One region of the Kitasatospora sp. NPDC059408 genome, then DNA from elsewhere that is predicted to be linked to it. Evidence: riboswitches for the same ligand, from Rfam matches in the RefSeq annotation. Region 1 holds a riboswitch; each other region holds the start of a gene.
What was found. A riboswitch is a leader RNA that binds a small molecule or an ion and turns the genes downstream of it on or off. The one in region 1 is predicted to bind S-adenosylmethionine.

Region 1 (9,984 bases):
TTGCTCTTCACGGCCTTCAGGATGGGAATCGGGCTTTCGTCCGTTCTGATCACCTGGATTTACACGGCAGTACTCAAAGCGCGCTCCACCGGTCTGACACGTGTGACGGGGCGCGTGGCCGCGGCAGGCGTCATCGGACAGATCGCAGTGTTCGTGAGCCAGACCTGGGGCCGCCACCTGGCCCTCTCGGAGACGTGGCCCTACTTCACCGTGTTCGTCCTGACCATCGCGGCGTACTGCTACCGCGACATCAAGACCCGACGGGCGGCCCGCGCGATCGCGGCCTGACCCGGGTGTGCGCAAAGGCCGGGGAGTCGAGGACTCCCCGGCCTGCCTGCGAGAGGACCGCCTATGCGGGCGGGGTGCGGAAGATCTTGGTGAAGCTGTCCAGGGTGCCCCCGTTGGCGGTGAAGCCGAGGTAGGCGGCGCCGGTGGCGGCGAGGCCGAGGAGGACGCCGAGGTAGGTGCCGACGTCGGCGCCGGCGTCGATGAAGGCGGACTGGCCGACGGGGATCGACGGGTAGGTGAGCCAGCGCAGCAGGACGATCACGGTGGCGATCAGCGCGAGCACGAGATTGGTGGCGTGGCCCTGGCGGGCGGGCAGACCGCGGCCGATGGCGGGGAGGGCGGCCATGATACCGACGGCCACGAGGGCGACCATCGGGATCCAGGCGCCGGCGCCCACGTCCCAGGCGTTGCCGCTCGCCGCGTACTGGGTGAGGAGGCCCGTGGCGCCCGACTTCTCGGAGACGGTGTACCACGGGAGGAAGCTGTCGATGAACGCGATCACGCCGATGGCGGCGAGCGCTCCGGACTGGACGCTGATCTTGACGGGCTGCACGGGTCCGAACCCTTCTCTGGTGGTGTTCAGTTGAGGCTCTGCGGTCCTTGCCCGGGCACCACTTCGCACGGGCTCTGGTTGCCGTCGGTGAAGGAATCGGGCCCGACGAACCAGCTGCACCACGTGTAGGCCTCGGGCAGGATGAAGGTCTTCGTCTCGCCGCCGCCGGTGCTTCCGCCGCAGGCGTCGGTCCGCACGGTGCCCGTCGTCCACTTCATGACGACCCCGTACAGGGCGTAGGCGGTGGTGCCGGGCGGCACCTGGATGGCGACCTTGGTGTTGGTGGACTTGGACGACGTGCGGGAGACGGACGAGTCGGTCCGGTGCTCGTAGTCGAAGACGGCGTTCGCCTGGCCCTCGGCCGCGGGGACGAAGGCCGAGGCGCCGGTGACGAGCGCGGTGCCCGCCACGGCGACGTGGGCCTTGACCGTCGTGCTCTCCGACTCCTGGATGGAGAGGGTCTGTTCGCGGGTGGTGCTCACCGACCAGGTCTCCGTCGAGCCGGTCTGGTTCTGCGACATCTGGGCGTCGACGACCTCCAGCGCCGTGCCGCCGTCCTTGACGTTCGTGTAGACGTAGGAGGTGTCGCACTTCGGCGGAGGGGCGGCCGCGTGGCCGGAGCTGCCGCAGCCGACGAGGGAGGTGAGGAGCGCGACGGTCACGAGGAGCGGCGCCGCGCTGCGCGCCGGTCGGATCGTCATGGTCCTCACCCGACCTTCAGGGAGAGGGACTTGACCACCACGCCGTTGTAGAGCGCCTGGACCTGGACGCTCCCCGCGATGGCGAGGTCGATCTGCTTGGTGTAGACGTGCCGGCCCTGGGCGACCGTGACCGGCAGGCTGCGTGCCTCGGGTTCGGACTGCCCGCCGCGGACCAGGTCGAGTTGTACCGTCCCGCCCGCGCCGCCCGCGTCGGTGATGAAGGCCACGTAGGCGGTCTGGCCGACCGGGAACGTGGTCGAGGCCCCGGTGATCCGCTGCTGCCCGGTGTCGAACCCGGTACCGGTCACGAGGTCCTGCACGCCGTCGTGGGCCTGGCTCGTGCCGGAGGAGCAGGCCGCGGCGGCGCACAGCGCCACGGCGACCACCCCCGACCGCACGACCGGACCCTGGCGACCGTTCATGTGCTCGCCCTCCGCTCGGGGACGGTCGAGAAGGGGACCGTCGGTAAAACGGTAGAGCTCCGGTCGCGGCTCGGTGAGGGATATGCGAAGTCGTGGCACTGCCGCTTCGAAACCGTGACAGATGTCCGGATCCGCGACGCGAGCGCCCCGATTCGGAACGGAGGTTTCGGTGATCTTCCTTGAGTAGAACAGAATGTGACGGACGGTCAGGCGGACGCTCTACGGGGCGGCCGTGCCACCCTCGCCCAGGACGGGCGCCACGAGCCGGTGGAGGTCGGCGGCCTGCGGGGCGGGGACGTGGGTGGCCAGGGCCTCGGCGATGGACGCGGCCCACTGCGCGCGGGTGATCCGCCCGAGCAGCAGCGGGAGGTCGCGCTCGGGGGCGAAGGCGATCTCCGTCGTCGTGCCCGGGGCGAGGCCGGTGGCCCGTTCGAGCCGCGTCACCTCGTCGCCGTCGTAGAAGCGGATGACGCCGTCCAGGTCGCAGAGCAGGGCGTCGAACGCGAGGTCGGTCATGGCTGGCGATCATGCCAGAGCCCCGCCGACCGGGCCCGGCGGGAGCCGTGCTCCCACGAAGGAGGAGGGGGGAGTTTGGCGGGCGGGGCGGGGAGTCTTGTATCGTTCCTCGCGAATCATCCAGAGGGGTGGAGGGACCGGCCCTACGAAGCCCCGGCAACTCCCCGTTCGACCCGGCGTCCGAAGTACGCGCCGTGCCGTCCGGGATCAGTGCCAACTCCGGCCTGTCGCCAACGTGGCGCGGGAAAGATGAGGAGACACGGTGCTCTCTGTGCTGTCCTTCGCCCGGGCGCTTCCCGCCCCGGCCCTTCCGCGTACCCGTCTCGTGCCCGGCGCAGGCATCCGGCCGACTTCTCCGGCCCGTTCTCGCTGACCACCCCCGCGCTCCCCGCGGGGAGCCCCCGCGTGCCGAACCCACCCGTCGGCCGCGGATTCGAGACTGGAGTACCCATCCATGGAGCTCACGAGCGGCGTCGGCGTGCTCGACAAGGCCACCGCGATCCTCGCCACCCTGGAGTCCGGGCCCGTCACCCTGGCCGGACTCGCCGCCGCCACCGGCCTGGCACGCCCCACCGCCCACCGGCTGGCCGTCGCGCTGGAACACCACCGGCTGGTCACCAGGGACCTCCAGGGCCGGTTCGTCCTCGGCCCCCGGCTCGCCGAGCTGTCGGCGGCGGCGGGGGAGGACCGGCTGCTGGCCGCCGCCGGGTCGGTGCTCGTGCACCTGCGCGACGTCACCGGCGAGAGCGCCCAGCTGTACCGCCGTCAGGGCGAGGTCCGGATCTGCGTGGCCGTCGCGGAGCGGCTCTCCGGTCTGCGCGACACGGTGCCGGTGGGGGTCACGCTCCCGATGAAGGTCGGCGCCGCCGCCCAGATCCTGCTCGCCTGGGAGGAGCCGGAGCGCCTCCACCGGGGGCTCCAGGGGGCGCGCTTCACGGCCACGGCCCTCAGCGGCGTACGGCGGCGGGGCTGGGCGCAGTCCATCGGCGAGCGCGAGCTCGGGGTCGCGTCCGTGTCGGCGCCGGTGCGCGGGCCGTCCAACCGGGTGGTGGCCGCGGTCACCGTCTCCGGCCCGATCGAACGGCTCACCCGGCATCCGGGCGCGCGCCTGTCCCAGGCCGTCATCGAGGCGGCGAACCACCTCACCGAGGCGCTGCGCCACCCGTGACCGGCCCGGCCCCGGCCCCGGGCCTGAGGCGTCGGCTCAGGCCCGAGGCCCCAGGCCCGGGGCGTCGGCTCAGGTCCGAGGCGCCGGCGTGAGGAGCGCCGGACGGGGAATGCGGCTGATCACCGAGCCGATCAGGGTGCCGATCGACACCCCGAAGACCGCCGAGACGGCCGCCAGCACCGACTGGGCCCCGTTGCCCACCTCGATCTGGGCGGTGTTCAGCAGGCCGAAGGAGCCCGGCACGACGATCCAGAACGCCGGCAGGTAGAGCACCTGCCAGAGCGGGCCGCCCGGCAGCCAGTGCACGAGGGTGGCGGCGACCGCGGCGGAGACCGCCCCGGCCAGGCCGCCGATCGCCGCGCCGTGCTCCGAGCCGATGACGACCTGGACGGTGACGCTCACCGCGATCACCGCGACGATCCACGGAACGGCGCTCGGCGGGGTGTTCACGTTGATCACGACGCCCGCGACGGCGATCGCGAGGCCGAGCCCGATCACCCACCAACTCGGCTTGGCCACCTGCACGTTGGCCAGCGCCGAGGCGGGCATGCCGATCGCGGTGGTGGCGGCGGCCACCCCGGCGAGGAACAGCGCGAGCTGCACCGCGCCGGACACCAGCCGGGCCGTCCCGGCGCTGGCCGAGCCCGCGGCGATCTCCGACAGGCCGGTGACCAGCAGCCCGCCCGGCAGCAGGATCGCCAGCGTGGCGACGATCGTCCGCAGCGGGCCGTCCAGCAGCGAGGCCTGCGCGAGCGCCAGGACGAGCAGCGCGACGAGGAACCCGGCCGTGACGGGCAGCAGCGGCCGCAGGGAGGGCAGGCGCCGGGCGAGCACGGTCAGTCCCGCGACGACCAGCGAGCCGGCCCCGGCCGCCAGCACGTTCGCGGCGGCCGGCTGCAGGAACATGCAGACCCCGACCCCGACCGGCAGCGCCCCGAGGTCCGCCACCCACGTCGGCCAGCGGGCCGGCGCCCGGCGGATCGCGTCCAGCTCGGCGAGCGCCCGCGGCCCGTCGAGCCCGCCGGCGCGCAGCCGGTGCACCAGGTGGAGGACGTCGGCCGTCTGCTCGAAGCGCAGTGCGGCGCCGACGGGCCGGAACGCGGTGGCGTCGTCCGGGCCCAGGGAGACGAACAGCCCGTTGGTCAGGGCGGCGACCTGCACCCCGGGCGCCCCCAGCGCCCGCCCCAGGCCGTGGAGTTCCTCCTCGACGTCGTGGACGGGCAGACCACCGCCCAGGAGGGCGTCGCCCAGTTCGAGCAGGAGGCGGCGGAGCGGGTCGGGCGGGGCGGCGGTGCCCCGGACCGGGGGAGACGTGCGTGACATGGCACGTATCGTCCCATCCCGCCCGATTCGGTCCGACCGTGCCCTTCTTCCGGGCGGTCAGCCCCCGCCCAGGAGCCCGCGTACGTAGGTCGCCTGGCCGACGTGCTGGAGGTCGTCGGAGATCACGCTGACCAGTCGCACCCCCAGGGTGACCGGAGGGTTCCACGACTCGTCGACGACGCGCGCGAGGGACGGGCCGTTGAGCCTGCGCACGAAGTCGACCGTCCGGGCGTGGACGGCCTCGTGGTAGCCCAGCAGCAGCTCGGCGGTGGCGGTGACCTCGGCGACCTGGGCGGGCCGGTGCCCGTAGCCGGTGGCCGCCGCGGCGAACGGGAGGGCGAAGCGCTCCGCCCAGCCGTCCGCGGTCCACACCTGCTCGCGGTCGGCCGCGTCGGCGACGTGGTCGTCCTGGATCCTGGTGAGGTGCCAGACCAGCCAGGCGATCGAGTTGGCCGGATCCCGCACCCGGAACGCGAGCTGCTCGGGGGAGAGGCCGTCGACGACGCCGGCGACCTCCTCCCGGATCCGGCCGAACGCGTCCACGAGGAGATCGGCGCTGGTCACACCCGTCACTGTCGCCTCCCGATCGGGGTCGTCCGGGGCTCGGCCGCCCCGACGAGCATGTTCCGACGAGCATGTCCCGCCGTAGACCTCCCAGCCACTCGGCGGCCCCGGCAGCCCCGGGCGGCCTGGGCACCGGAGGCCGTCACCGCCCGCGCAGCCGCCGCACCAGGTCGCGGGCGGCCTGCGGCCAGTCCGGGTGCTCGAAGGCGAAGCCCGCGTCCAGCAGTCTGGTCGGCACGACGCGGCGGCTCTTCAGCAGCAGCTCGGTCTCCGAGCGCAGCGCGAAGGCGCCGAGCTCGGCCATCCAGCGCGTGGCGGGCAGAGCGAGCGGCATGCCCCAGGCCGCCCGCAGGTCGCGCATGAACTCGCGCTGGGGCAGCGGGTGCGGGGCGGCGAGGTTGACCGGGCCGGCGAGGTCGTCCCGGGTGGCGAGGAACTCGACGGCGCGGACGAAGTCCCGCTCGTGGATCCAGGACACGTACTGCGCGCCGCCCGCGATCGGCCCGCCGGCGCCGAGCCGGGCCAGCCAGGAGAGCGAGTCGAACGCCCCGCCGCGCTCCGGCCCGAGGACGGCGGCCGTGCGCAGCGCGAGGCGGCGGGTGTGCGGGGTGTCGGCCTCGGCCTGGGCGTCCTCCCACGCGCGGGCGATGTCGATGCTGTACCGCCAGGAGGCCGGGGCGTCGGGCTCGGCGCCGCCGATCACGCCGTCGAGTTCGTCGTTGGGCGCGTCGTGGCGGTGGGCGTAGACGGTCGCGGTGCTCATCTGGAGCCAGACGGCGGGCGGGCGGCGGGCGGCGGCGACGGCCCGGCCGACGGCCCGGGTGGAGAGCACCCGGGAGTCCATCATGGCCCGCCGGTTCTCGTCCGTGTAGCGGCAGTTGACGCTGTGCCCGGCGAGGTTGAGCACCACGTCGCTGCCGTCGACCTCGGTCGCCCAGGCTCCGAGGTGCCGACCGTCCCACCAGACCTGACGGGGCCCGGCGGGCCGGCGGCTGAGGACGACGACACGGTGGCCGGCGGCGGTCAGGCGGTGGTCGAGCAGGGTGCCGAGCGCGCCGGAGCCGCCGGGAATGACGATCTTCATGGGTTCCCCCCTCATCTCGGGCTTCGAGCCTAGCGCCTCAATTGAACGCGTTCAAATATCCCGCTTCGCGCGATCGGTGGTTCACATCGGTTAGCCGGATCCGTATAGTCGGATCCGGCTAACCGAGACCGACTAGAGATCGGCGAGTACCTCGATGGCGAAACGAAAGATCTCCAACACGCTGGCGCTGGCCGTGCTGGGCCTGCTGCAGGAACAGCCGATGCACCCGTACGAGATGGCCTCCACCCTGCGGGAACGGCACAAGGACAGCAGCTTCAAGGTCAACTCCGGCTCGCTGTACGACACAGTCGAGTCGCTCGTGCGGCACGGCTGGATCGAGCCGGTCGAGACGGCGCGCGACGGCCGGCGGCCGGAACGCACCGTGTACGCGGTCACCGGCCTGGGCCAGGACGAGTTCGTCCAGTGGATCGACGAACTGCTGCGCACGCCCGTCGCGGAGTACCCGAAGTTCATGGCCGCGGTGTCCTACCTCGGCGCGCTCGGTCCGGACGGGGCGGCGGAGGCGCTCGCCGAACGGGCGGAGCACCTGGCCCGGCGGATCGAGGAGACGGGCACGGTGCTGGCCGACACGGTCGGCTCCGGCGGCGTCCCCCGGCTGTTCATGATCGAGGTCGAGTGCGCGCTGCACGCCTGGGAGGCCGAACTGGCCTGGACGCGGCGGACGGTCGCCGAGATCCGCGACGGCAGCCTCGCCTGGCCCGGGGCCGAACGGGCCGAACGGACCGAGCAGGGCTGGACCTGGTCCGACCCGACGGACGAGAAGGGAACCACCACCCGATGACCGAGGTGCTGATCGTGGGAGCCGGCCCGGCCGGGCTGTTACTCGCGAGCGAACTGCGGCTCGCCGGCGTCGACGCGGTCGTGCTCGAACGCCACCCGCGGCGGCCGGACTATTGCCGCGGCTTCAACCTCAACGCCCGCGCCCTGGACCTGCTGGCCCGGCGCGGCCTCGCCGAACGGCTGATCGCCGAGGGCCGGCAGGTCCCGCACGCCGCGTTCTCCGGCCTGCCCGTGACGCTCACCCTCGCGGGCGCGCACACCGGCCACCCGTACTCGCTGGGCATCCCGCAGACCCGGGTCGAGGAGGTCCTGGAGCAGCATGCCCTCGACCTGGGCGCCGACATCCGGCGCGGACACGAACTGCTCACGCTGGAACAGGACTTCGAGTCCGTCACCGCCACCGTGTCCGCCGACGGAGGCGAGTACCGCATCCGGGCCGCGTACCTGGTCGGGTGCGACGGCGGCCGCAGCACCGTCCGCAAACGGGCCGGCATCGGCTTCCCCGGCACGGCGGCGACCCGCTTCTCCCTCCTCGGCGACGTCGAGCTCGCCGGCCCGCAGGCGCTGCCGTTCGGCGTGACCACCGGCCCCGGCGGCAGCGTGTTCGCGATACCCCGCCCGGGCTACGTGCGGATCATCACCGCCGACCGCCGGCCGCCCGCCGACCAGGACACCCCGGTCACCCTCGACCTGCTGCAGACCGCCGTGGACGAAGCGCTCGGCCGTCACGTCGAACTGCGCGCCCCGCGCTGGCTGACCCGCTTCGGCGACGCCGCCCGGCAGGCGGCCGAGTACGTCCGGGGCAGGACCGTCCTCGCCGGGGACGCCGCGCACATCCACCCGCCGGCCGGGGCGATCGGCGTCAACCTCGCCCTGGACGACGCGTTCAACCTCGGCTGGAAGCTCGCCGCCACCGTCCGCGGCACCGCCCCGGCCCACCTGCTGGACAGCTACCACGCCGAACGCCACGCCGCCGGAGCACACGTGCTGGCGAACACCCGCGCCCAGGTGCTGCTCGGCGAGCTGGGCGCGCCCGGCGACCGGTTCGCCCCGCTCACCGACCTGCTCGCCCGCGTCGCCCGCCACCCCGACGGCAACCGCGCCCTCGCCGAGACGGTCACCGGCCTGGACACCCGCTACGAGACGCGCCCCGACACCGGCCACCCCTGGCTGGGCCGCCTCGCCCCCGACCTCACCCTGACCACCGGCCACGGCCGCACCCGCCTCAGCGAGCTGCTCGCCCCGGGGCGCGGCGTCCTGCTCGACCTGACGGGAGGAACGGACGTCCGCGCGGCGGCCGCAGGATGGGCGGACCGCGTGGACCTCGTCACCGCGACCTGCCCCGACCACCCCGACCTCGACGCCGTCCTCCTGCGCCCGGACGGCCACACCGCCTGGCTGCGCACCGCCGAGGACGACGACGGGACCGACGGGCTCCGGCAGGCGCTCCAGCACTGGTACGGAGCTGCCTGATCGTCGACCGTCGGGGGGCGGTCGCGGTGCCGATGCCGCGACCGCCCCCGCAGGTGGGTCCGTCCGCTACAGCGGTTCGTCGGCTACAGCAGCCCGACCAGGAACCGCACCGCCAGCACGCAGCCGAGCAACAGGAACCCGCCCAGGAGCCAGAGTCCCGCGCCGAACGCGAGGCCGGCCAGACGGTCACCGAGGGTCAGAGGGGCGCCGTCCCACGGCTCCTCCTCCTGGGCGGACACGACGAACAGGACGGTGGCAGCACAGAGGGCGCCCACGGCCGCGCCCGTGTACTGCGGCCGGTCGTCCTGCACGAAGGCGAAAGCGGCCCCGCAGATCAGGAGCAGGAGCCAGGCCCAGGTCCGGAAGCCGCGGAAGTGGAAGCGGTGCATCCGGTGATCCTGCCAGGCGCCGAAGGCCACGCACCAATCGTGTCCCGACACCCTGCCCGACCTTCGGATCGGTGCTCGGGGCCGCGGACCCGATGTCGCGCCGTTCACCCCGCGCGGAGCACGGTCATGATGGTGACGTGACGAACAGCAACGAGAACCACGTGAAGGTCCACTACCCGCTGGACGTGGACGAGAACGGCTGGCCGCCGGTGGGCGTCGAGAGCCTGTGGGCGGAGGACCTCGGCGACGGGACGGTCCGCGTCGCCAACGCCCCGTGGTTCGCACAGGGCGTCGCGAGCGGCGACGTCGTCCGGGTCGAGGTCGACGACGACGGCGTGCGCTGGGCCGAGGAGACCGTCGACGCCTCGGACCACTGCACCGTCCGGCTGATCGTGCTGCAGGACGGCGGCTCGGCCGGGGCCCGGCAGTCCGTGCTGGACGAGTTCCAGCGGCTCGGCGCGACCGGCGAGGGCGTCGAGCGGTTCGGGATGGTCGCGCTGGACGTCCCGCCCTCGGCCGACCTGCCGGGCATCCGCGCCCTGCTGGAGCGCGGCGACGCGGAGGGCCGGTGGGACTGGGAGGAAGGCTGCGTCACCGCCGCCTGGGCCGCGCACGACGGGGCCGCCGCCGACGACTGACAGCGGGGCCGGTCGAGCAGCCGGAGCGCGGACCGTGCTGCGCCCCGACCTCCGAAAGGCCGTG
Region 2 (9,984 bases), on a different contig from region 1:
TGGTGGGCTTGGCGGCACCGGAGGTGGTGCTGCTCGCGCTACTCATCGAGCACGCTCCCAGTAGCTCGGGCCGACAGGCTCTTCGAAGTCGCCGGTGGCGACCAGGTGACCCTGTTCGTCAGTGGTGATCTTCAGCTGCGGCAGGGGGTGGCCGGCCGGGCCGAAGATGACGCGCGCGCCGTCCGACAGGTCGAAGGTCGACTGGTGGCACGGGCAGAGCGCGTGGTGGGTCTGCTGCTCGTAGAGGCTGATCGGGCAGCCGACGTGGGTGCAGATCTTCGAGTAGGCGAGGATGCCCTCGAAGCCCTTCTCCCGGGACTTGTCGTCCTTGATGTCGTCCGGCGCGATGCGCACCAGCATCAGGGCGTCCTTGGCGATGGCCTGCTGGAAGTCCTCGTCGTGGACGTGCAGCCCCTCGGGCATGGCGAAGGTCAGCGAGCCGATGACGATGTCGTCGGCCTTCATCGGCAGGTTGGTGCTCATGTTGATGAGCTGCAGCGGCTTGGCCGGAGTCGCCTCCTTCCAGCCCGTCTCCTTCAGCTTCTTCTCGGGCAGCGGCCCGAGGTCGCGGAGCAGGACCACGCCGGAGAGCGGGACCAGCGCCATCGAGCCGATGAGGGTGTTGCGGATCATCTTCCGACGACCGAAGCCGGACTCGGCGGCACCGGTCTTGAACTGGTCGATGACGTCCGCGCGGACCTCGTCGTCGGCCTCGATCGGGTGACGCTCGGCCGGCAGCTCGACGTCCGACATCAGGGTGCGGGCCCAGTGGACCGCGCCCGCGCCGATCAGGAACAGCGCGACGCCCAGGGTCAGGCCGAGCGCGAAGTTCAGCGCGCTGACGTGACCGAGCGGGAAGATGTAGACGATCTTGTCGGGGTCGATGCCCACGTACGACGCGATGAAGCCGATGGTGGCGATCATCGAGATCACGAACATCAGCGACACCTGGCGCTCGGCGCGCTTGGCGGCCCGCTCGTCGATGTCGGTGCGACGGGGCTCGTGGGCCGGCAGGCCCGGGTCGGCGAACGGGTCGCCGTGCTCGGCGACCTCGCCGGCGGAGCCGTGGTGCTCCGGAAGCTTCTCTTCTGACATGTCGTGGCTCATGACTTCTTGGCCTTGGGGGTGTGGGCGGCGACCCAGATCGCGACCGCGATGAGCACGCCGAGACCGAAGATCCAGCCGAACAGGCCCTCGGTCACCGGACCGAGGCTGCCGAGCGTGAGACCGCCGGGGTTGGGCTCATCGTTGGTGGTGTGGCGGACGAAGGCCACGATCTGCTTCTTCTGCTCCTCGGGCATGGTGGTGTCCGGGAACGACGGCATGTTCTGCGGGCCGGTCTGCATGGCCTCGTAGATGTGCTTGGCGTCCACGCCCTCCAGCGACGGCGCGTACTTGCCCTTGGTCAGGGCACCACCCTGGCCGGCGAAGTTGTGGCACTGGGCGCAGTTGGTGCGGAACAGCTCGCCACCCTTGGAGATGTCCTCGGGGTTGGTCGAGGTGTACTGCTCCTGGGTCGGCGTCACCGGGCCGGGGCCGAGCGAGGCCACGAAGGCGGCGAGCTGGTCGATCTCGGCCTGCGAGTAGATGTTCTTCTTGCGCGGGACCTGCGAGCCGGGCTGCTGGGCCGGCATGCGGCCGGTGGCGACCTGGAAGTCGACGGCGGCGGAACCGACGCCGACCAGGCTCGGGCCGTCGCTGCTGCCCTCGCCGTTCAGGCCGTGGCAGGAGGAGCAGCCGACGGCGAAGAGCTTCTTACCCTCGTCGATCGCGAGCGACTGCGCGGCGACGTCGGCCTGCGCCTTGCCGGCGGGCGCGAACACGGCGTACAGCCCCCCGGTTGCCGCCAGGGCGAGAAGTAGGACGACCAGCGCCGCCAATGGGTGGCGCCGTCGTGCGGAGAGCTTTTTCACGGAATAACCCCGGTGTCAGGATCTGGTCGACTGGTGGGTGCACCCGGCTGCCGGTCTGGCCGGCACGAGGCGGCCCGGCTAGGGCTGCGCGCGCGGTCGGTCGGTGGGAGCGTCGGCACCGGCAGAAGCGGCCCTGCGCCGGTGAGGGCGGGGGCCGCAGCCGGTGGCCAGCGACCTGATCAGCTGGTTACTTGATCAGGTAGATGGTCGCGAACAGGCCGATCCACACGACGTCGACGAAGTGCCAGTAGTACGACACCACGATGGCGGCGGTGGCCTGCTCGTGCGTGAAGCGCTTGGCTGCGTACGTCCGTCCCAGGACCAGCAGGAAGGCGATCAGACCACCCGTCACGTGCAGACCGTGGAAGCCGGTGGTCAGGTAGAACACCGTGCCGTACGGGTCGGAGGACAGCGAGAGGCCGTCCTTCTTGACCAGCTCGGTGTACTCGAAGATCTGACCGCCGATGAAGATCGCGCCCATCACGAAGGTGATGACGAACCACGAGCGGAGCTTCTTCACGTCCCCGCGCTCGGCGGCGAACACGCCGAGCTGGCAGGTCAGCGAGGAGAGCACCAGGATCGTGGTGTTGACCGAGGAGAAGGGCACGTTGAGGGCGTGCGCCTTCTCGGTCCAGAACTCCGGCCCCTTGACGGAGCGGAGCGTGAAGTACATCGCGAAGAGGGCCGCGAAGAACATCAACTCGGAACTGAGCCAGACGATCGTTCCGACGCTGACCATGTTCGGCCGGTTGACCGATCCGTGCGCGTGCCCGGTTTCTACTGCTGTTGCTGTCGCCACGACGGACATTATGTCGGTCCCTTATTCCGTCTTCACGCCGGGGGGTCTCCCTCGGAGTGTCCGGTGCGTGCGGTATGCCCGCTTGGGGGGCACCCAGGTGCCCGGACGGTACCTGAGCAGCGGCGTGTCCCTTTTCTGACGGTTCCTCGGAGGGCCCTTGGACCCCGTTGCCCAGCGTGTCGATGCACGGTCGGCGCAGTGCCCGGAGGTAGGGGAGCGGGCCCGGCTGTCGGCCGTCCGGGTGGACTGCGCGTGCCCGGGTGACGGGGCGTCCTCCGGGCGGGTGAGCCCCGGGCGCGGCGCCTTGAGGAGGAACGCGCGCGGGGGAGGGCTCGGCCGGGGGTGATCCGGAGTAGCATCCGGGTCAGGCGAACGTGGTCCGGATCACACTTGAGGGAGCAGGGTCAATGGCGTACACGACCGATGAGACGCTCACCGTCCTCGTCTACAGCGACGACCGCAACACCCGCGAGCAGGTGCTGACGGCGCTCGGCCGCCGGCCCGCCGAGGATCTGCCGGAGCTGTCCTACCTGGAGTGCGCGACCACCCCCGCGGTGCTGCGGGCGCTGGAGAAGGGCGGCGTCGACCTCTGCATCCTGGACGGCGAGGCGGTGCCGGCCGGCGGGCTCGGACTCGGGCGCCAGCTCAAGGACGAGATCTACGGCTGCCCGCCGGTGCTGGTGCTGATCGGCCGGCCGCAGGACTCCTGGCTGGCCGCCTGGAGCCGGGCCGACGCGGCGATCTCGCGCCCGGTCGACCCGGTCGCGCTGGCCGGGGCGGTGGCCACGCTGCTGCGGGCGCGCCTGGCCAAGCGGGCCCCCGCGACGCGCTGAGCGGCGCCGTCTCAGTACTAGAGAAGACAGGGCCGGAGGTACCCCGCCGCTCGATAGGCTGACTCCATCCGTACGGACGTCCCCCCTGGGGGAACCGACAACAGCTGGAGTCAGCCATGGTGAACGTGAACCCTGCGAACGGTGGTACCGACCCCGCGCAGGTGGTCCGCACCTGGCCGGACCTCCTGGCGGCGCTGTTGAAGGGGGAGGACCTCGACCGCTCGGCCACCGCGTGGGCGATGGACCGGATCATGAGCGGCGAGGCGTCCCCCGTCCAGGTCGCCGGGTTCATGGTGGCGCTGCGGGCCAAGGGCGAGACGGTCGACGAGATCAGCGGCCTGGTGGACGCGATGTACGCGCACGCCGAGCCGCTGGACATCCCGGGCCCGGCGGTGGACATCGTCGGCACCGGCGGCGACCGCGCCAAGACCGTCAACATCTCCACGATGTCCGCGATCGTCGCGGCGGCCGCCGGTGCCAAGGTGGTCAAGCACGGCAACCGGGCGTCCTCCTCGGCGAGCGGGTCGTCGGACGTGCTGGAGAAGCTCGGCATCGCCCTGGACCTGTCGGCCCGGCGGGTCGCCGAGGTGGCCGAGGAGGTCGGGCTCACCTTCTGCTTCGCGGCGAAGTTCCACCCGTCGATGCGGCACGCCGCCACCGCCCGGCGCGACCTCGGGGTGCCGACCGCGTTCAACATCCTCGGCCCGCTGACCAACCCGGCGAAGGTCACCGCGCACGCCGTCGGCTGCTTCGACACCCGGCTCGCCGGGCTGATCGCGGGCGTCCTCGCCCGGCGCGGCTCCACGGCGCTGGTCTTCCGCGGCGACGACGGCCTGGACGAGCTGACCGTCACCACGACGTCGCAGGTGTGGATCGTGCGGGACGGCATCGTCACCGAGACCGCCTTCGACCCGCGGGACGTCGGCATCGAGCTCGTCGGCATCGAGGCGCTCCGCGGGGCGGACGCCTCCTACAACGCCGAGGTCGCGCGCCGGCTGCTGGCCGGGGAGCGCGGGCCGGTGCGGGACGCCGTCCTGCTCAACACGGCGGCGGCGCTGGTGGCGCTGGACCTGACGGACGCGCCGCTCGCCGAGCAACTGGCGGCCGGCATGGAGCGGGCCGCGGCGGCCGTGGACTCGGGCGCGGCGCAGGAGCTGCTGCGGCGCTGGTCGGAGGCCACCGGCCGGGACTGACAAGCGAGTTGAGGGGCCCGTGGCAGTTCGTCGCCGCGGGCCCCTTCGGCTGTCCGGATGGTGGATGCCTGTTTGACCACCGGGCGGACGCGACCTAGAGTCCTGTCCAGGTCATGAGTGACAGCGACAAGCCCCAGCTTGCTGTCCGGCAACCCTCCGTCCGTGGCGGGGTGCCCTGGGTGAGGACCGGGCCACGCGGCGAACCGTCCGCGAGGCAAGCGCGGACGCCCGACGACTAGCACTCCCGGGGTCCCTCGACCTCCGAAGGAGTGCATCCTCATGTCTCTCGCCGCCCAGCCGTCGCCCACCACCGCCCTTCTTGCGACGAGCTCCGCCCGCCCCCTTTCGAACGCCCCCCTCGCCGTCCTCGGCCACGACGTCCAGGTGCCGCTCGTCAACGGCGAGAAGGTCGGCTACGCGCCGCTCGACTACGCGGCCAGCTCTCCGGCGCTGCAGCGGGTGTGGGACGACGTCGCCGCGTACGCCCCCTACTACGGCAGCGTGCACCGCGGCGCGGGGTACCTCTCGCAGCTGTCCACCGACCTGTTCGAGCAGAGCCGCCGGACCGTCGGCGAGTTCCTCGGCCTGCGCGAGGGCGACCAGGTGGTCTTCACCCGGGCCACCACCGACTCGCTCAACCTGCTCGCCGCCGCGCTGCCGGCCGGCACCCGGGTGTTCGCGTTCGAGACCGAGCACCACGCCTCGCTGCTGCCCTGGGCCCACGCCGGGCTCGACGTCGCCTACCTGCGCGCTCCCCGCTCGCACGCCGAGGCCGTCGCCGCGCTGGACGCCGCGCTCGCCGGGGCGCCCGAGGGCCCGAAGCTGCTGTGCGTCACCGGCGCCTCGAACGTCACCGGCGAGCTGTGGCCGGTCGCCGAGCTCACCGCGACCGCGCACCGGCACGGCGCCCGGGTGGTGCTGGACGCCGCGCAGCTCGCCCCGCACCACCGGGTCTCGGTGGCCGAGCTGGACGTCGACTGGATCGCCTTCTCCGGCCACAAGATCTACGCGCCGTTCGGCGCCGGGGTGCTGGCCGGCCGGGCGGACTGGCTGGACGCGGCCGAGCCGTACCTGGCCGGCGGCGGCGCGACCCGGACGGTGGCCCGGGAGGCCGACGGCTCGGTGGCCGTCCAGTGGCACACCGGCCCGGCCCGGCACGAGGCCGGCTCGCCGAACGTCATCGGCGCCTACGCCATCGCGTCCGCCTGCCGGGCGCTGAGCGAGGCCGGCTTCGACGCGCTGGAGGCCCGCGAGCAGGCGCTGATCGCCCGGCTCACGGCCGGGCTGGCGGCGATCCCGCAGGTCAAGGTGCTGAGCCTGTTCGGCTCCGACTCGGCGCGGGTGGGCGTGCTGTCCTTCGTCGTCCGGGGCTGGAACAGCTCGCACTTCTCGGCCGCGCTCTCCGCCGAGTACGGCATCGGCGTGCGCGACGGGCTGTTCTGCGCGCACCCGCTGGTGCGCACGCTGCTCGGCGACGAGGACGTGGCGCCGTCCGAGTGCGGCGCGCCGGAGCCGTCGCTGCCGGGCGAGCGCAGCCTGAACGCCATCCGGGTCAGCTTCGGCGCCGGGACCCCGGACGAGCACGTCGACCGCTTCCTGACCGCCGTCCGCGAGCTGGTCACGGACGGCGCGGCGTGGAACTACCGGAACGAGGGCGGCCGTTGCGTCGCCGACACTCGCCGTGAGGACTGAGGACTACTCGTCCAGGCCGAGCGCGAACGCGGCCTCCAGGTCGTGCTGGGAGTAGGTGCGGAAGGCGATCTGGGTTTCGGTGTGGGCGACGCCCGGGACCTTGTTCAGCCGGCCCGGGATGACGTCGGCCAGGTCGTCGTGCTTGCGCACCCGCACCATCGCGACCAGGTCGTAGCCGCCGGTCACCGAGTACACCTCGCTGACGCCCTCGATGGCGGCGATGGCCTCGGCGATCTCCGGGATGCGGTCGACACTGGTCTTGATCAGGACGATGGCGGTGATCACTGTTCCGGCTCCTTCGTGGGGTGGCGCCAGCGTATCGGGCCTCAGCCGGGTCGTCTCGGGGGGTGACCGACGACGGTGCAGGCGTAGAGGAAGCCGGCGCAGAAGCCGATCACGTGGACCAGGTAGGCGACCCCGGGCCCGGCCGAGTGCACCGACCACCACTGCAGGGCGAACCAGAGGCCCAGCACCAGCCAGGCCGGGAACCGCAGCGGCAGGAAGAGCAGCAGCGGGACGAGCGTCGTCACCCGGGAGCGCGGGTGGAAGCGCAGGTAGGCGCCCAGGACGGCGGAGATCGCGCCGGAGGCTCCGATCAGGACGCGGGTGGAGTCCGCCGAGTGCGCCTCGGCGAGGGCGAAGCCGTACGTCGCGAGGCTCCCGGCGGCCAGGTAGAAGAGGAGGAAGCGGGCCCGGCCGACCCGCCGTTCGACGGTGGGGCCGAAGACGTGGAGGAAGAGGAGGTTGCCGGCCAGGTGCAGCCAGCCGGCGTGCAGGAAGAGGCCGGTGAGGACGGAGACGGCCGGGCGCTTGCCCGGCGTGGGGGCGGCCGGGCAGCCGGGGACCGGGTCCGGGGCCTCGGCGAGCTGTTCGGCCGTCAGCGGGCGCCCGGCCAGCAGTTCGGCGGGGACGGCGCCCCAGCGCTGTTCGTACCGCTGCTCGGCGCAGAGCCGGGCCTGCCCGGTGCCGTAGAGGGGGTTGAGTCCGGCGGCCGGCCCGAACAGGAAGACCAGGGTGTTGAGCGCGATCAGGGCGTAGGTGACCGCCGGGGCGGGCACCGCGGGGCCGCGGTCCCGCGCGTCGGTGTGGCCGGGGGCCGCGAGCGCCATGCGGCCAAGCATCCCTCCGCGGGCCCTCCGTGACACCGCGCTGTACGGCAGGTGGACTAGCCGTCCCGATCGCCCGAACCGGTGGCCGTGATGGTTGCCCCAGGCAATAGGCTTGGGGCGGGCATTCCCGCCTCCCGCCGCCGATGCCGGGGCTCCGGGGGGAGCGCCTAGCCCACCCAGGGACCACCCGAGAGGACCCCCGATGACCGTCCCCGCTCTGACCGCCGAGACGCGTTGGCGCTGCACCCTGTGCGGCAACCTCACCCGCTTCGACGTGACCCGCTCCGCGCGGGTCACCGAGTTCCTGCACTTCGACCTGGCCGGCGAGTCCAAGGTCGAGGAGACCGAAGTCCTGAGCGAGACGGTCGAGACGGTGCGCTGCCGCTGGTGCAACGCGGTGGACCAGGTCGAGCTGGTCGCCCGCCCGGGCGCGGACGACGCGGCGGTCGAGGCCGAGCAGGGTTGATGCCCCGCCGGTGCGGTGGACGGTGCACGGCACGGCCGTCCGCCGCACGGGACAATACAGACAGAACGCACGGAGCGTGACGACAGGGACGGCGGCCGCGGGGCCGCACCCGTTGGACCAGGATCGGAGCCGAGGACGTGGTGGACGCAGCGAGGGAGCCCGCCGGACCGCAGGGGCAGCCCGCTGCGGAGCCGGCCGCCGGGACGGCGGGGGCCGCCGACGGTGCCGCCGCGTCCGGAACCGCCGCGGACCCGGGAGCCGGCCGTCCCGCCGAGAAGCTCGACCGGCCGCTGCCGGAGGGCGTGCGCCGGCGCGTGGTCGGCCTGGCCGCGGACGCGCTCGGCGGACTGCCGCCCGGTGAGCTGCCGCAGAGCCTGCGTCAGTACGCCAAGTTCACCCCGGCCCGGCGGGCCAAGTACGCGGCCACGGCGATCGCGGCGGCGCTGGAGTCGGAGCCGGCCTTCCGGCTGCGGATAGCGGAGCGGCTGCGGCTGGGCCAGCCGGACCTGGTGAAGGCGCTGGAGTCGGGCAGCGTCCCCGGCGCCGCCGATCCGATGGACGTCGCGGCCGCCGCCTACCTGGTGCGGTCGGCGGGCTGGAGCCGGCTGGTCGCCGAGGCCGGCGAGGAGGCCGAGCGGGCCGGCGCCGAGGGCGCGGCCGCGGAGGCGGCCCGGCTGGTGGAGAAGCTGCAGGCCGAGCTGGCCGAGGTGCGGGCCGGGGCGCGCGCGGACCTGGACCGGCAGCGGGCCGAGTCCGAGGACGTCCGGCGGGAGGCCGACTCGCTGCGCAAGAAGGTGCGTTCGCTGGAGAGCGACACCCGCCGGGCGCAGGCCGAGACCCGTCGGCTGGCCGGCGAGCTGGAGGCGCTGCGCGCGCAGGCGGCGACCGAGCGCAGTGCGGCCGAGAGCGAGGCCCGGCGGCTGCGGCACCGCGTCGGCGAGCTGGAGACCGCCGCCGAGCAGGGCCGCCGTTCGGCCCGCGAGGGGCGCAGCGTGGAGGACATGCGGCTGCGGCTGCTGCTGGACACCGTGCTGCAGTCGGCGCAGGGGCTGCAGCGCGAGCTGGCGCTGCCGGTGTCGCAGATCCGTCCGGCGGACCTGGTGGAGGCGGTGGTGCCGGGTTCGGCCTCGCCGCACGACGTGGCCCGGCGCGGGCTCGCGGAAGACGATCCGGCCCTGCTGGACCAGCTGCTGGCGATCCCGCAGGTGCACCTGGTGGTGGACGGCTACAACGTGACGAAGACCGGCTATCCGACGCTGCCGCTGGAGCAGCAGCGGCTGCGGCTGCTGGGCGGGCTGGCGATGCTGGCCCAGCGCACGCAGGCGGAGGTCACGTGCGTGTTCGACGGGCAGGACCTGGACGTGCCGGTGATCATGGCGCCGCCGCGCGGGGTCCGGGTGCGCTTCAGCCGGACCGGCGAGACGGCGGACGAGCTGATCAGACGCCTGGTGCGGGCCGAGCCGCAGGGCCGTCCGGTCGTGGTGGTCTCCGCCGACCGGGAGGTCGCGGAGGGCGTGCGGAAGGCCGGCGCGCGCCCGGTCGCCTCGGTTCTGCTGCTGAACCGGCTGGCGCGGCCCTGATTCCGTGCCGATGGGGATGACGGCCGCTCAGCGTCCGGTTTGCGGTGATGTGCGGATTCGGTGAAGCGGCGTGGGGGCTCGGAGTTCACGCCTTTGGGGGAGTGGCGCAATGCCTGGATGTTCACTAGGGTCTGGCGTCAAACCTATTTTCCGGATTTCTCACCCGAACCGGTGAGTCCATGGAAGAAGGAGCAGGTCCCTTGGCCTCCCACCGCCGTCCCAAGCAGCCGAGCCGCGCGCGGGTCTCCGTGCTCACCGCTGCTGCTGCGACCGCGGTCGCGCTCTCCGCCCAGGTGGCCGCGCACGCCGCGCCGCAGCCGAACAAGACGGACGTCAAGGCGCAGATCGACGAGCTGCAGCAGGAGCAGGAGCAGGCCGCCGAGAAGTACAACGGCGCCA
Region 3 (9,984 bases), on a different contig from region 1:
CGAACCGGCCAGCGCGCCGGCCACCATCGGCGCGGCGAGCCCGAGCACCCGCCCGAGCATCCCGGAGCCGGTCAGCCCGAGCCGCACCCGCAGCCCGTACGCGGCCAGGTCGAAGACCTCCCGGGCGACGGCCGAGCGGTCGGCCTCGGCCGTGGCGTCGGCGAAGACGGCGGCGATCTCCTCGCCGCGCTCGCGGCGGTACCGGGACGGGTACAGCTGGAGAGCGGCCCGCAGCGCGCCCGAGGGCGCTCCGATCGTGGGTGTGGTCATGCGAAACTCCCCCTCGTCAAGGTCCGCAGCGCGGTCCCGGGCTTCCCCTTCAGCGCCGACCGGACGGTGGCCAGCCGGCGCTCCGCCTCGGCCGCGACCGACCGCAGCCGCTCCGCCTCGGTGGCGAGCGCCGTCCGGCCGGGGCCGGTCAGCGCGTAGGTGCGGCGGGCCCGGCCGTCCACGATCTCCTCGGCGGCGACCTCGATCAGGCCCTGCTGGAGCAGGCGGTCGAGGGCGCCGTAGAGGGTGCCGGTGCGCATCTTGACCCGGCCGTCGGAGATCTCGGAGATCTCCTGGATGAGCGCGTAACCGTGCCTGGGCGCGTCGGCCAGTGCGGTGAGCAGCAGCAGCGTCGGCTCCTGCATCGAGCGTTCTGTCATGCGTCTACATATATCGTCAACCGGCATATAGGTCCAGCACCGGTCCCCCCGGAGAGGCGTCCGTTACACGACCAGCACAATGGCGCCCATGCCGAACACCGAGGACCTGCTCGCCGACTGGACCGCCCTGCTCCACCGCTGCGGCACCACCGTCGACCCCGAGCCGTACGGGCGGGAGCTGCTCCGGCGCTGGGCCGAGCCGCAGCGCAGGTACCACACCACCGACCACCTGCGCGCGGTCCTGCGGCACGTCGACGGCCTCGCCGCGCACGCCGCCGACCCGGACGCCGTCCGCCTCGCCGCCTGGTTCCACGACGCCGTCTACCGGCCCGACCGCTCCGAGAACGAGGAGCGCAGCGCGGCGCTCGCGGTCCGGGCCCTGACCGCCGCCGGTCTGCCCGCCGCGCGGACGGCCGAGGTCGAGCGCCTCGTCCTGCTCACCGTCACCCACGACCCCGCTCCGGGCGACCGCGACGGCGAGGTGCTGTGCGACGCGGACCTCGCCGTGCTCGGCGGCACCCCCGAGGCGTACGCGGCCTACGCGGCCGCCGTCCGCGAGGAGTACGGCTTCGTGCCCGAGCCGGACTTCCGGGCGGGCCGGGCGGCCGTCCTGCGCCGACTCCTCGCCCTGCCCGCGCTCTACCGCACCCCGGCCGCCCACGAGCGCCTCACCGCGCCCGCGCGGGCCAACCTGGCGGCCGAACTCGAACTACTGGAGAACTAGACCAACTTGCCGACCGGCGCGACGGCGGTGCCCTGCTTGCCGCACACCCAGTGCGGGTCCGGCCCCAGCTCCGGCTCCACGCTCAGCGCGTGCGGGTCCCCGTCGGCCGCGCAGGCGGTGCACAGCGGCCAGCGCCCGTACGCCTCCAGCAGCGCGTCCTGGACGTCCTGGGCGACCAGCCCGAGCACGTACTCGGTGCCGTCCGGCCACTGCTCCAGCCACCACCGCCGGTGCGTGACGGCCTGCTCCACGAGCGAGACGACGGCGGCGTCCGCCACGTCCCGCGCGGTGAGGTCGGACAGGATCTGCGCACGGGCCTCGTGCAGGGCGGTCTCGATGTCAGCCATCCGTCGATTCTCCCAAACAACGCCGCGTGGGCGGCCCCCCGAAGGGAACCGCCCACGCGATCGGAACACCGATCCGGTCGTACGACCCGGATCAGAAGTCCATGTCACCGCCCGGCATGCCGCCGGCCGGGGCCGCGGCCTTCTCCGGCTTGTCGGCGATGACGGCCTCGGTGGTGAGGAACAGGGCCGCGATCGAGGCGGCGTTCTGCAGCGCCGAGCGGGTCACCTTGGCCGGGTCGATGATGCCCACGGCGATCAGGTCGACGTACTCGTTGGTGGCGGCGTTCAGGCCGTGACCGGCGGGGAGGTTGCGCACCTTCTCCACCACGACGCCGCCCTCAAGGCCGGCGTTGGTCGCGATCTGCTTGATCGGGGCCTCCAGCGCCACGCGGACGATGTTGGCACCGGTGGCCTCGTCGCCCTCGAGCTCCAGCTTGTCGAACGCGACGGCGGCCTGCAGCAGGGCGACGCCACCACCGGCGACGATGCCCTCCTCGACGGCGGCCTTGGCGTTGCGGACGGCGTCCTCGATGCGGTGCTTGCGCTCCTTGAGCTCCACCTCGGTGGCCGCGCCGGCCTTGATGACGGCCACGCCGCCGGCCAGCTTGGCGAGGCGCTCCTGGAGCTTCTCGCGGTCGTAGTCCGAGTCGCTGTTCTCGATCTCGGCGCGGATCTGGTTCACGCGGCCCGCGACCATCTCGCTCTCGCCGGCACCGTCGACGATCGTGGTCTCGTCCTTGGTGATGACGACCTTGCGGGCGCCGCCCAGGAGGTCCAGACCGGCGTTCTCCAGCTTCAGGCCGACCTCCTCGGAGATCACGGTGCCGCCGGTGAGGGTGGCGATGTCCTGGAGCATGGCCTTGCGGCGGTCGCCGAAGCCCGGGGCCTTGACGGCGACGGACTTGAAGACGCCCTTGATCTTGTTGACGATCAGGGTCGAGAGGGCCTCGCCCTCGACGTCCTCGGCGATGATGACGAGCGGCTTGCCGCTCTGCATGACCTTCTCCAGCAGCGGGAGCAGGTCCTTGATGCCGCCGATCTTGGAGTTGGCGATGAGGATGTACGGGTCCTCGAACGTCGCCTCCATCCGCTCCAGGTCGGTGGCGAAGTAGGCGGAGATGTAGCCCTTGTCGAAGCGCATGCCCTCGGTGAGCTCGAGCTCAAGACCGAAGGTGTTGCTCTCCTCGACGGTGATGACGCCTTCCTTGCCGACCTTGTCCATGGCCTCGGCGATGAGCTCGCCGATCTGGGTGTCGGCGGCCGAGATGGAGGCGGTGGAGGCGATCTGCTCCTTGGTCTCCACGTCGGTGGCCTGGGCCAGGAGCTGGTCCGAGACGGCGGCGACGGCCTTCTCGATGCCGCGCTTCAGGGCCATCGGGTTGGCGCCGGCGGCGACGTTGCGCAGACCCTCGCGAACCAGGGCCTGGGCGAGCACGGTGGCGGTGGTGGTGCCGTCACCCGCGACGTCGTCCGTCTTCTTGGCGACCTCCTTGACGAGCTCCGCGCCGATCTTCTCGTACGGGTCCTCGAGCTCGATCTCCTTGGCGATGGAGACACCGTCGTTGGTGATCGTGGGGGCGCCCCACTTCTTCTCCAGCACGACGTTGCGACCCTTGGGGCCGAGCGTGACCTTCACTGCGTCGGCGAGCTGGTTCATGCCACGCTCAAGGCCGCGGCGAGCTTCCTCATCAAAGGCGATGATCTTGGCCATCTGAAGTGGTCCTCCGGGACACGGTCGACTGCTCGGACCAAGGGGTGCCCGCGACGGACGGCCAAGGTGTGCGGGGGTCTATTCCCCTACCGCTCCCAGGGCCTCACCGACCCGGTCCGCTGTCACTCTCAAGCTGTGAGTGCTAACGCCAATGATTAGCACTCCGGGTGGTCGAGTGCAAGCCCAATCGCCAAGCCGGGAGCCGCCGCGGGAACGCCGACGGGCCCGCACGACGCGTGTCGCGCGGGCCCGTCGAGAAGCGAGTGGTCACCAGCCGTGGGCCGCGCCGAGCTCCTGGAGCCGGAAGGGGTCAGACCGCGCGGACCATGTCCGCCTGCGGGCCCTTCTGTCCCTGGGAGATCTCGAACTCGACCCGCTGGCCCTCCTCGAGGGTGCGGTAGCCGTCCATCTGGATCGCGCTGTAGTGGACGAAGACGTCCGCACCACCGTCGACCGCGATGAAGCCGTAGCCCTTCTCCGCGTTGAACCACTTGACGGTGCCCTGAGCCATTCCGAACTCCCCTAGTGCTGTGCTGGCCCTTCACGGTCCCGCAGGTCGCGGGCCCGGGTTGGTTGTGAAGGCCGGCCCGGGGAACCCCCCCTGGGCGCAGCCGTGCACGCCGCGATCAACCGCCCCGAACGACATCCGTGAGCGGGTGATTGCGTCGACCGCGGCTGAATGTATCCGGATCGACGCCCTCTGCAACAGGGCCCTCCGCGGTGAATTCCGGGTCCGCATCAAGGGACAGGACGGGCCGAATCGGAAGGAACTCCGCAATTCACGCCGGACATAGCGGACGGATTACACAAATCCCCTGGAGAATTCTGACATCCGCGTGACATGTTTCCCGGACCCGGTCCCCGGGCGGTCTCAACGGACGGACGGCGGAGCGGCGGTTCGCACGGGGAGGGTGAGGGGGACCCCTGTTCCCGGCCGAGCGACACTCTACTCCCACTCGACCGGGAAATATTCCCGCCGAAATGCGAGCGGCCGCCCCCGCGCACGGAATGCGGAATTCCGTGCGCGCGGGCGGCCGGTCGGAGCGGGGCGCGGCTCAGCAGCCGCCGGCCACCGCCGGAATGATCGAGACGCTGGCGCCGTCCTTGATCTCGGTCGCCAGTCCCTCGGCGAATCGCACGTCGTCGTCGTTCACGTACACGTTCACGAAACGGCGCAGCTTGCCGGTGTCGTCCAGGATGCGCGCGGAGATGCCCGCGTGGTTCTTCTCCAGGTCGGCGATGACGTCGCCCAGGGTCCCGCCGTCGGCGGTGACCTCGGCGGACCCGCCGGTGTAGGTGCGCAGGATGGTGGGGATGCGGACGGTGGCGCTCATGGGTGGCTCTCCTCGTGGGGGAATCAGGCGGACGCGAGGCCGGCGGTGCGGAAGGACTCCAGCGTCGGGCGGATGACCGCGGTCATCCCGGCATCGGCGACGGCGTCCAGGGTCTTGAGGCCGTCACCGGTGTTGATCGCGACGGTCTCCTTGGCCGGATCCAGCTGCCCGGTCTCGACCAGCTTCTTGAGCACGCCGACGGTCACCCCGCCCGCGGTCTCGGCGAAGATGCCCTCGGTGCGGGCCAGCAGCCGGATGGCGGCCACCACCTCGGCGTCGGTGACGTCCTCGACCGCTCCGCCGGTGCGCCGCGCGATGTCCAGCACGTACGGGCCGTCCGCCGGGTTGCCGATCGCCAGCGACTTGGCGATGGTGTCCGGCTTCACCGGCTTGATCACGTCCCGGCCGGCCTTGAACGCCGCGGAGACCGGCGAGCAGCCCTCGGCCTGGGCGCCGAAGATCCGGTACGGCCGGTCCTCGACCAGCCCGAGCTTGATCAGCTCCTGCAGGCCCTTGTCGATCTTCGTGAGCTGCGAGCCCGAGGCGATCGGGATGACGATCTGCTCCGGCAGCCGCCAGCCGAGCTGCTCGCAGATCTCGTACGCGAGCGTCTTGGAGCCCTCGCCGTAGTACGGGCGGAGGTTGACGTTGACGAAGCCCCAGCCCTCGCCGGCCGGGTCGCCGATCAGCTCCGAGCAGAAGCGGTTCACGTCGTCGTAGTTGCCCTCGATGCCGACCAGCTCGCCGCCGTACACACCGGCCATGACGACCTTGCCCTGCTCCAGGTCGTGCGGGATGAACACGCACGAGCGGAACCCGGCCCGGGCCGCCGCCGCACCCACCGCACCGGCCAGGTTGCCGGTCGACGAGCAGGACAGCGTGGTGTAGCCGAAGGCGCGCGCGGCCTCGATCGCGCAGGCCACCACGCGGTCCTTGAACGAGTGCGTCGGGTTCCCCGAGTCGTCCTTCACGTACAGGTTCGCGGTGAACCCGAGCTCGCGACCGAGGTTGTCCGCCTTGACCAGCGGGGTCCAGCCGGGATTCAGGTTCGGCTTCGAAGCGACGTCCGCGGGCACCGGCAGCAGCGGCGCGTAGCGCCAGATCGACGCGGGCCCGGCCTCGATGCGCTTGCGCAGCTCCTCGGCGGCCTCGCTCCCGAACTCGTACGCGATCTCCAGCGGCCCGAAGCACTCCACACAGGCGAAGCTCGGACCGAGCGGGAAGCGGGTGCCGCACTCCCGACAGGACAGGGCGGTGGCGGGGCCGAGATCCACGGATGCGGGTGCGACTGTGTCGATAGCCATGATGGCGGAGGCCTCTCTCCTCATCTTCCCCGTGGTGCGGGCGCACCACGGGCCGGAATTGGCACCTGTCCCGCCGGGGCCTGGTGAAAGCCGCGCGAGAAGGTTGCCGGGACGTCAACGGGCCGTTCCCTCAGTCCCTCTGGATGAGCATGTGAAGTTGTCGTCAGCGGTGACCCCGGCGTGCGAAGGTCCGACCGCTGTACGAAGACTGTATCCGAAGGCGCCGAGCCCGAAAGGGACCGTCCGCCACGCGAGATGGCCCGTTCCACCCCGATCCGCCGAGGAGAGTCCCGTGCCCGCCGAACCGACCCCCGCACTCCTCCCGCAGGCGGCCTCCTGGCTGGGCCGCCGCTCGTGGAGCGCGGCCGACCGGCCGGTCGACACCCTCCTGGCGGCCAAGCGCCGCACCGGCCACACCGTCAGCGTCGTCCTGCCCGCCCTCGACGAGGCGGCCACCGTCGGCGACATCGTCCGCACGATCCGGCGCGAGCTGATGGAGCGCCTCCCCCTCGTCGACGAGCTCGTCGTCGTCGACTCCGGCTCCGCCGACGACACCGCCGCCGTGGCCGCCGCGGCCGGCGCCCGGGTCGTGCCGCGCGACGGGATCCTGCCCCGGCTGCCCGCCGTGCCCGGCAAGGGCGAGGTGCTGTGGCGCTCGCTGCTGGTCACCCACGGCGACATCGTCTGCTTCGTCGACGCCGACCTGCGCGAGTTCGACCCCGCCTTCGTCTCCGGCACCGTCGGCCCGCTGCTCACCGAGCCGGACATCCAGCTGGTCAAGGCCATGTACGACCGCCCGCTCGAAGTCAGCGGCTCCGCCGGGGACCCCGACGCGGTCTTCCCGGCCGGCGGTGGCCGGGTGACCGAACTGGTCGCCCGCCCCCTCCTCAACCTGCACTGGCCGGAACTCGCCGGTTTCGTCCAGCCGCTCGGCGGCGAGTACGCGGCCCGCCGCGTACTGCTCGAACGGCTCCCCTTCCCCACCGGCTACGGCGTCGAACTCGGCCTCCTGGTCGACGCGTTGGAACTCGTCGGCCTCGACGCCCTGGCCCAGGTCGACGTCGGCGTCCGCCACCACCGCCACCAGGACGGCCAGGCCCTCGGCCGGATGGCCGCCACCATCTACCGGACCGCGCTGGAACGCCTCGACCGCGCCCACCGTCTCAAGGCCTCGGCCGACCTCGTCCACCCGCTGCTCACCCAGTTCACCCGCGACCCGGAGACCCGCGCGTTCACCGCCCACACGCACCCCGTGACGGCCACGGAACGCCCCCCGATGCACACCGTCCCCGAGTACGCGAAGCGCCGCACCGACGGGTGACAGACCCGAGCAGTGCGGCCGCTGCGATCTCGCCGGTTGTCCGGCGATTGGTTTGCGACGTCTGCCGACCGGCAACGTACCAACCGTGACTCCTCCCCCTCTCGACGAGGAGGCTTCCCACTCGACCCCTGCGGAGCCTCATGGCGGCCAAGCCCTGACCGCTGCATGTCGCAGGTCTTCGACGGTACGGCCGCGCCGCGCTCCGCTCCGCCGTACGCTCGGATTCCACCCCGAAGGGTGAACGGGTAGACCCAGAAGAGGACTCATGGCCGATTCATCGACCAAACGTTCGAGCGCGACCGTGCTGGTGGCGTCCAACCGCGGACCGGTCTCCTTCAGCACCGCGGACGACGGCACGCTGACCCTCAAACGCGGTGGCGGAGGCCTGGTCTCCGGCCTCTCCGCGATCGACGACCCGAACGCCGTCTGGGTGTGCGCCGCCCTGGGCGACGCGGACCGCCGGGCCGCCCGCGAAGCCCCCCGCGGCCGCCTCGACCTGGCCGGCCACGACGTCGGCGGACAGGCCGTCCGGATGCTGGACATCGACCCGGAGACCTTCGCCCGCGCCTACAACGGCGTCGCCAACTCGACCCTCTGGTTCGTCAGCCACCTGCTCTACGCCACGCCCACCGCCCCCGCCTTCGACGCCGGCTTCCGCACCGAGTGGGCCGCCTACGAGACGTACAACCGGGCCTTCTCGGACGCCCTCGCGGCCGAGGCCGCCCCGAACGCCGCCGTCCTGGTCCAGGACTACCACCTGTCCCTCACCCCGGCCCTGCTCCGCGCGGCCCGCCCCGACCTGCGCATCGGCCACTTCTCCCACACCCCGTGGGCCCCGCCCGAGTACTTCCGGCTCCTCCCGGACGACGTGGCCAGGGCCGTCCTCACCGGCATCCTCGGTGCCGACCGGGCCGGCTTCCTCACCGAACGCTGGGCGAGGGCCTTCGCCGCGTGCTGCGAGGAGATCCTGCACGCGACCGTCGACCACGACGCCCTCACCATCACCCACGACGGCCGCACGACCCGCCTCGGCGTGCACGCCCTGGGCGCCGACGCCGACTTCCTGCGCGAGCGCGCCCACCGCCCGGACGTCGACGAGCGCCTCGCCGCCCTGCGCGAGGCCGTCGGCGACCGGCGCACGATCGTCCGGGTCGACCGCACCGAACTCAGCAAGAACATCGTCCGGGGCCTGCTCGCCTACCGCCACCTCCTGCGCACGCGCCCGGAGTGGCACGACCGCGTCGTGCACATCGCCTTCGCCTACCCGTCCCGCACGGACCTCGCCGAGTACCGCGACTACACGGCCCGGGTGGAGCAACTCGCCGAAGCGATCAACACCGAATTCGCCACCCCCACCTGGCAGCCGCTGATCCTGCACGTCAACGACGACTTCCCGCGCTCCCTCGCCGCCTACCGGCTGGCCGACGTCGCCCTGGTGAACCCCATCCGGGACGGCATGAACCTGGTGGCCAAGGAAGTCCCGGTGGTCTCCGACCGCGGCTGCGCGCTCGTCCTGTCCCGCGAGGCCGGCGCCCACAGCGAACTGGCCGACGACGCGATCTCCGTGAACCCGTACGACGTCATCGAGACGGCCGACGCCCTCCACACGGGCCTCACCATGCCCGACGAGGAGCGCGCCGACCGCACCAAGCGCCTGGCCGCGGCGGCCACCGCGCTCCCGCCGCAGCAGTGGTTCCTGGACCAGCTCAACGCGCTCTGATCGCCTCGCCCAGATCCGCCAGCAGCTCCACCACGCCCGCCGGCCCGGGCACCACCAGGTCAGCCCGGTCGGCGAGCTCCCGCACCGGCGCGTCCCCCACCGCGCCGCTGCACACCAGAAGACCCGCGAGCCCCTCCCCGCGCAGCTTCTCGACGGCGGCGAAAGCCGCGACGTCCCCCAGGTCGTCCCCCGCGTAGAGCACGGCCCGAGCCCCGACCTCCCGCAGGAAACCGGTCAGCGCGGCCCCCTTGTCCACCCCTGGAGGCCGGAGTTCCAGAACCAGCCGCCCGGGCTCCACCACCAGCCCGTGCTCCGCCGCCAGATCGGCGACCGGCCCCCGCAGCAGCTCCAGCGCCTCCTCCGGCACCTCCGTACGCCGCGTGTGGACGGCCAGCGAGCGCCCCTTGTCCTCGACCCACGTCCCCTCGGGCGCCCCCACGGCGGCCAGCACCCCGGGCAGGGCCCCCCGCGCGGCGGCCACCCCCGGATGCACGTCGGGCGCCGAGAGCTCACCGGCTTCCCAGCGCTCGGCGCCGTAGTGCCCGAGCACCACGACCCCGGGAAGCCCGGCCAACCCCCCGTACTCGACCGCGAGGGCAGCCGGCCTCCCGGTGATGACGACCACCGAACGCACGCACGGAGTCACGCTGCGGAGCGCCCCCGCCACCCCCGGATGCGCCCGAGCCCGCGAGGGATCCGCGACGATCGGCGCGAGCGTCCCGTCGAAGTCCAGAGCGACCACGGCATCACCGGGCGAAGCGAGGATCCCCCGAACCCCGTCCCGCCCGGCCCCGGTCACCGGCACCCACGTCTCAACAAAACCCATGCGGTGCCCATACCCCGAAACCCGCACGCCCCCACCCCCCACCAACG

Region 2: another riboswitch for S-adenosylmethionine. It lies ahead of ACFXDE_RS25010 (aminotransferase class V-fold PLP-dependent enzyme); the one in region 1 lies ahead of ACFXDE_RS13290 (IclR family transcriptional regulator).
Region 3: another riboswitch for S-adenosylmethionine. It lies ahead of thrC (threonine synthase); the one in region 1 lies ahead of ACFXDE_RS13290 (IclR family transcriptional regulator).

The regions. Positions count from the first base shown of each region.
Region 1 is NZ_JBHYWI010000016.1:14,186-24,169, reverse strand. Features, by position in the region: gene ACFXDE_RS13315 (serine/threonine-protein kinase) at 1-288, shown strand, start outside; gene ACFXDE_RS13310 (hypothetical protein) at 350-841, opposite strand; gene ACFXDE_RS13305 (hypothetical protein) at 868-1,542, opposite strand; gene ACFXDE_RS13300 (hypothetical protein) at 1,548-1,964, opposite strand; gene ACFXDE_RS13295 (hypothetical protein) at 2,184-2,480, opposite strand; SAM riboswitch class I at 2,594-2,736, shown strand; gene ACFXDE_RS13290 (IclR family transcriptional regulator) at 2,935-3,648, shown strand; gene ACFXDE_RS13285 (threonine/serine exporter family protein) at 3,718-4,971, opposite strand; gene ACFXDE_RS13280 (DUF664 domain-containing protein) at 5,029-5,535, opposite strand; gene ACFXDE_RS13275 (TIGR01777 family oxidoreductase) at 5,678-6,619, opposite strand; gene ACFXDE_RS13270 (PadR family transcriptional regulator) at 6,774-7,421, shown strand; gene ACFXDE_RS13265 (FAD-dependent monooxygenase) at 7,418-8,893, shown strand; gene ACFXDE_RS13260 (hypothetical protein) at 8,977-9,282, opposite strand; gene ACFXDE_RS13255 (DUF4265 domain-containing protein) at 9,420-9,920, shown strand.
Region 2 is NZ_JBHYWI010000039.1:68,932-78,915, forward strand. Features, by position in the region: gene ACFXDE_RS24980 (cytochrome bc complex cytochrome b subunit) at 1-46, opposite strand, end outside; gene ACFXDE_RS24985 (Rieske 2Fe-2S domain-containing protein) at 43-1,095, opposite strand; gene ACFXDE_RS24990 (c-type cytochrome) at 1,104-1,913, opposite strand; gene ACFXDE_RS24995 (heme-copper oxidase subunit III) at 2,101-2,721, opposite strand; gene ACFXDE_RS25000 (hypothetical protein) at 3,120-3,545, shown strand; gene trpD (anthranilate phosphoribosyltransferase) at 3,662-4,738, shown strand; SAM riboswitch class IV at 4,848-4,965, shown strand; gene ACFXDE_RS25010 (aminotransferase class V-fold PLP-dependent enzyme) at 5,018-6,430, shown strand; gene ACFXDE_RS25015 (Lrp/AsnC ligand binding domain-containing protein) at 6,434-6,715, opposite strand; gene ACFXDE_RS25020 (rhomboid family intramembrane serine protease) at 6,757-7,539, opposite strand; gene ACFXDE_RS25025 (hypothetical protein) at 7,742-8,005, shown strand; gene ACFXDE_RS25030 (NYN domain-containing protein) at 8,146-9,585, shown strand; gene ACFXDE_RS25035 (NlpC/P60 family protein) at 9,786-9,984, shown strand, end outside.
Region 3 is NZ_JBHYWI010000127.1:10,175-20,158, forward strand. Features, by position in the region: gene ACFXDE_RS41495 (hypothetical protein) at 1-270, opposite strand, end outside; gene ACFXDE_RS41500 (PadR family transcriptional regulator) at 267-650, opposite strand; gene ACFXDE_RS41505 (hypothetical protein) at 739-1,374, shown strand; gene ACFXDE_RS41510 (hypothetical protein) at 1,371-1,721, opposite strand; gene groL (chaperonin GroEL) at 1,813-3,432, opposite strand; gene ACFXDE_RS41520 (cold-shock protein) at 3,743-3,943, opposite strand; gene ACFXDE_RS41525 (ubiquitin-like small modifier protein 1) at 4,488-4,766, opposite strand; gene thrC (threonine synthase) at 4,790-6,070, opposite strand; SAM riboswitch class I at 6,088-6,220, opposite strand; gene ACFXDE_RS41535 (glucosyl-3-phosphoglycerate synthase) at 6,363-7,391, shown strand; gene ACFXDE_RS41540 (trehalose-6-phosphate synthase) at 7,657-9,111, shown strand; gene otsB (trehalose-phosphatase) at 9,098-9,937, opposite strand.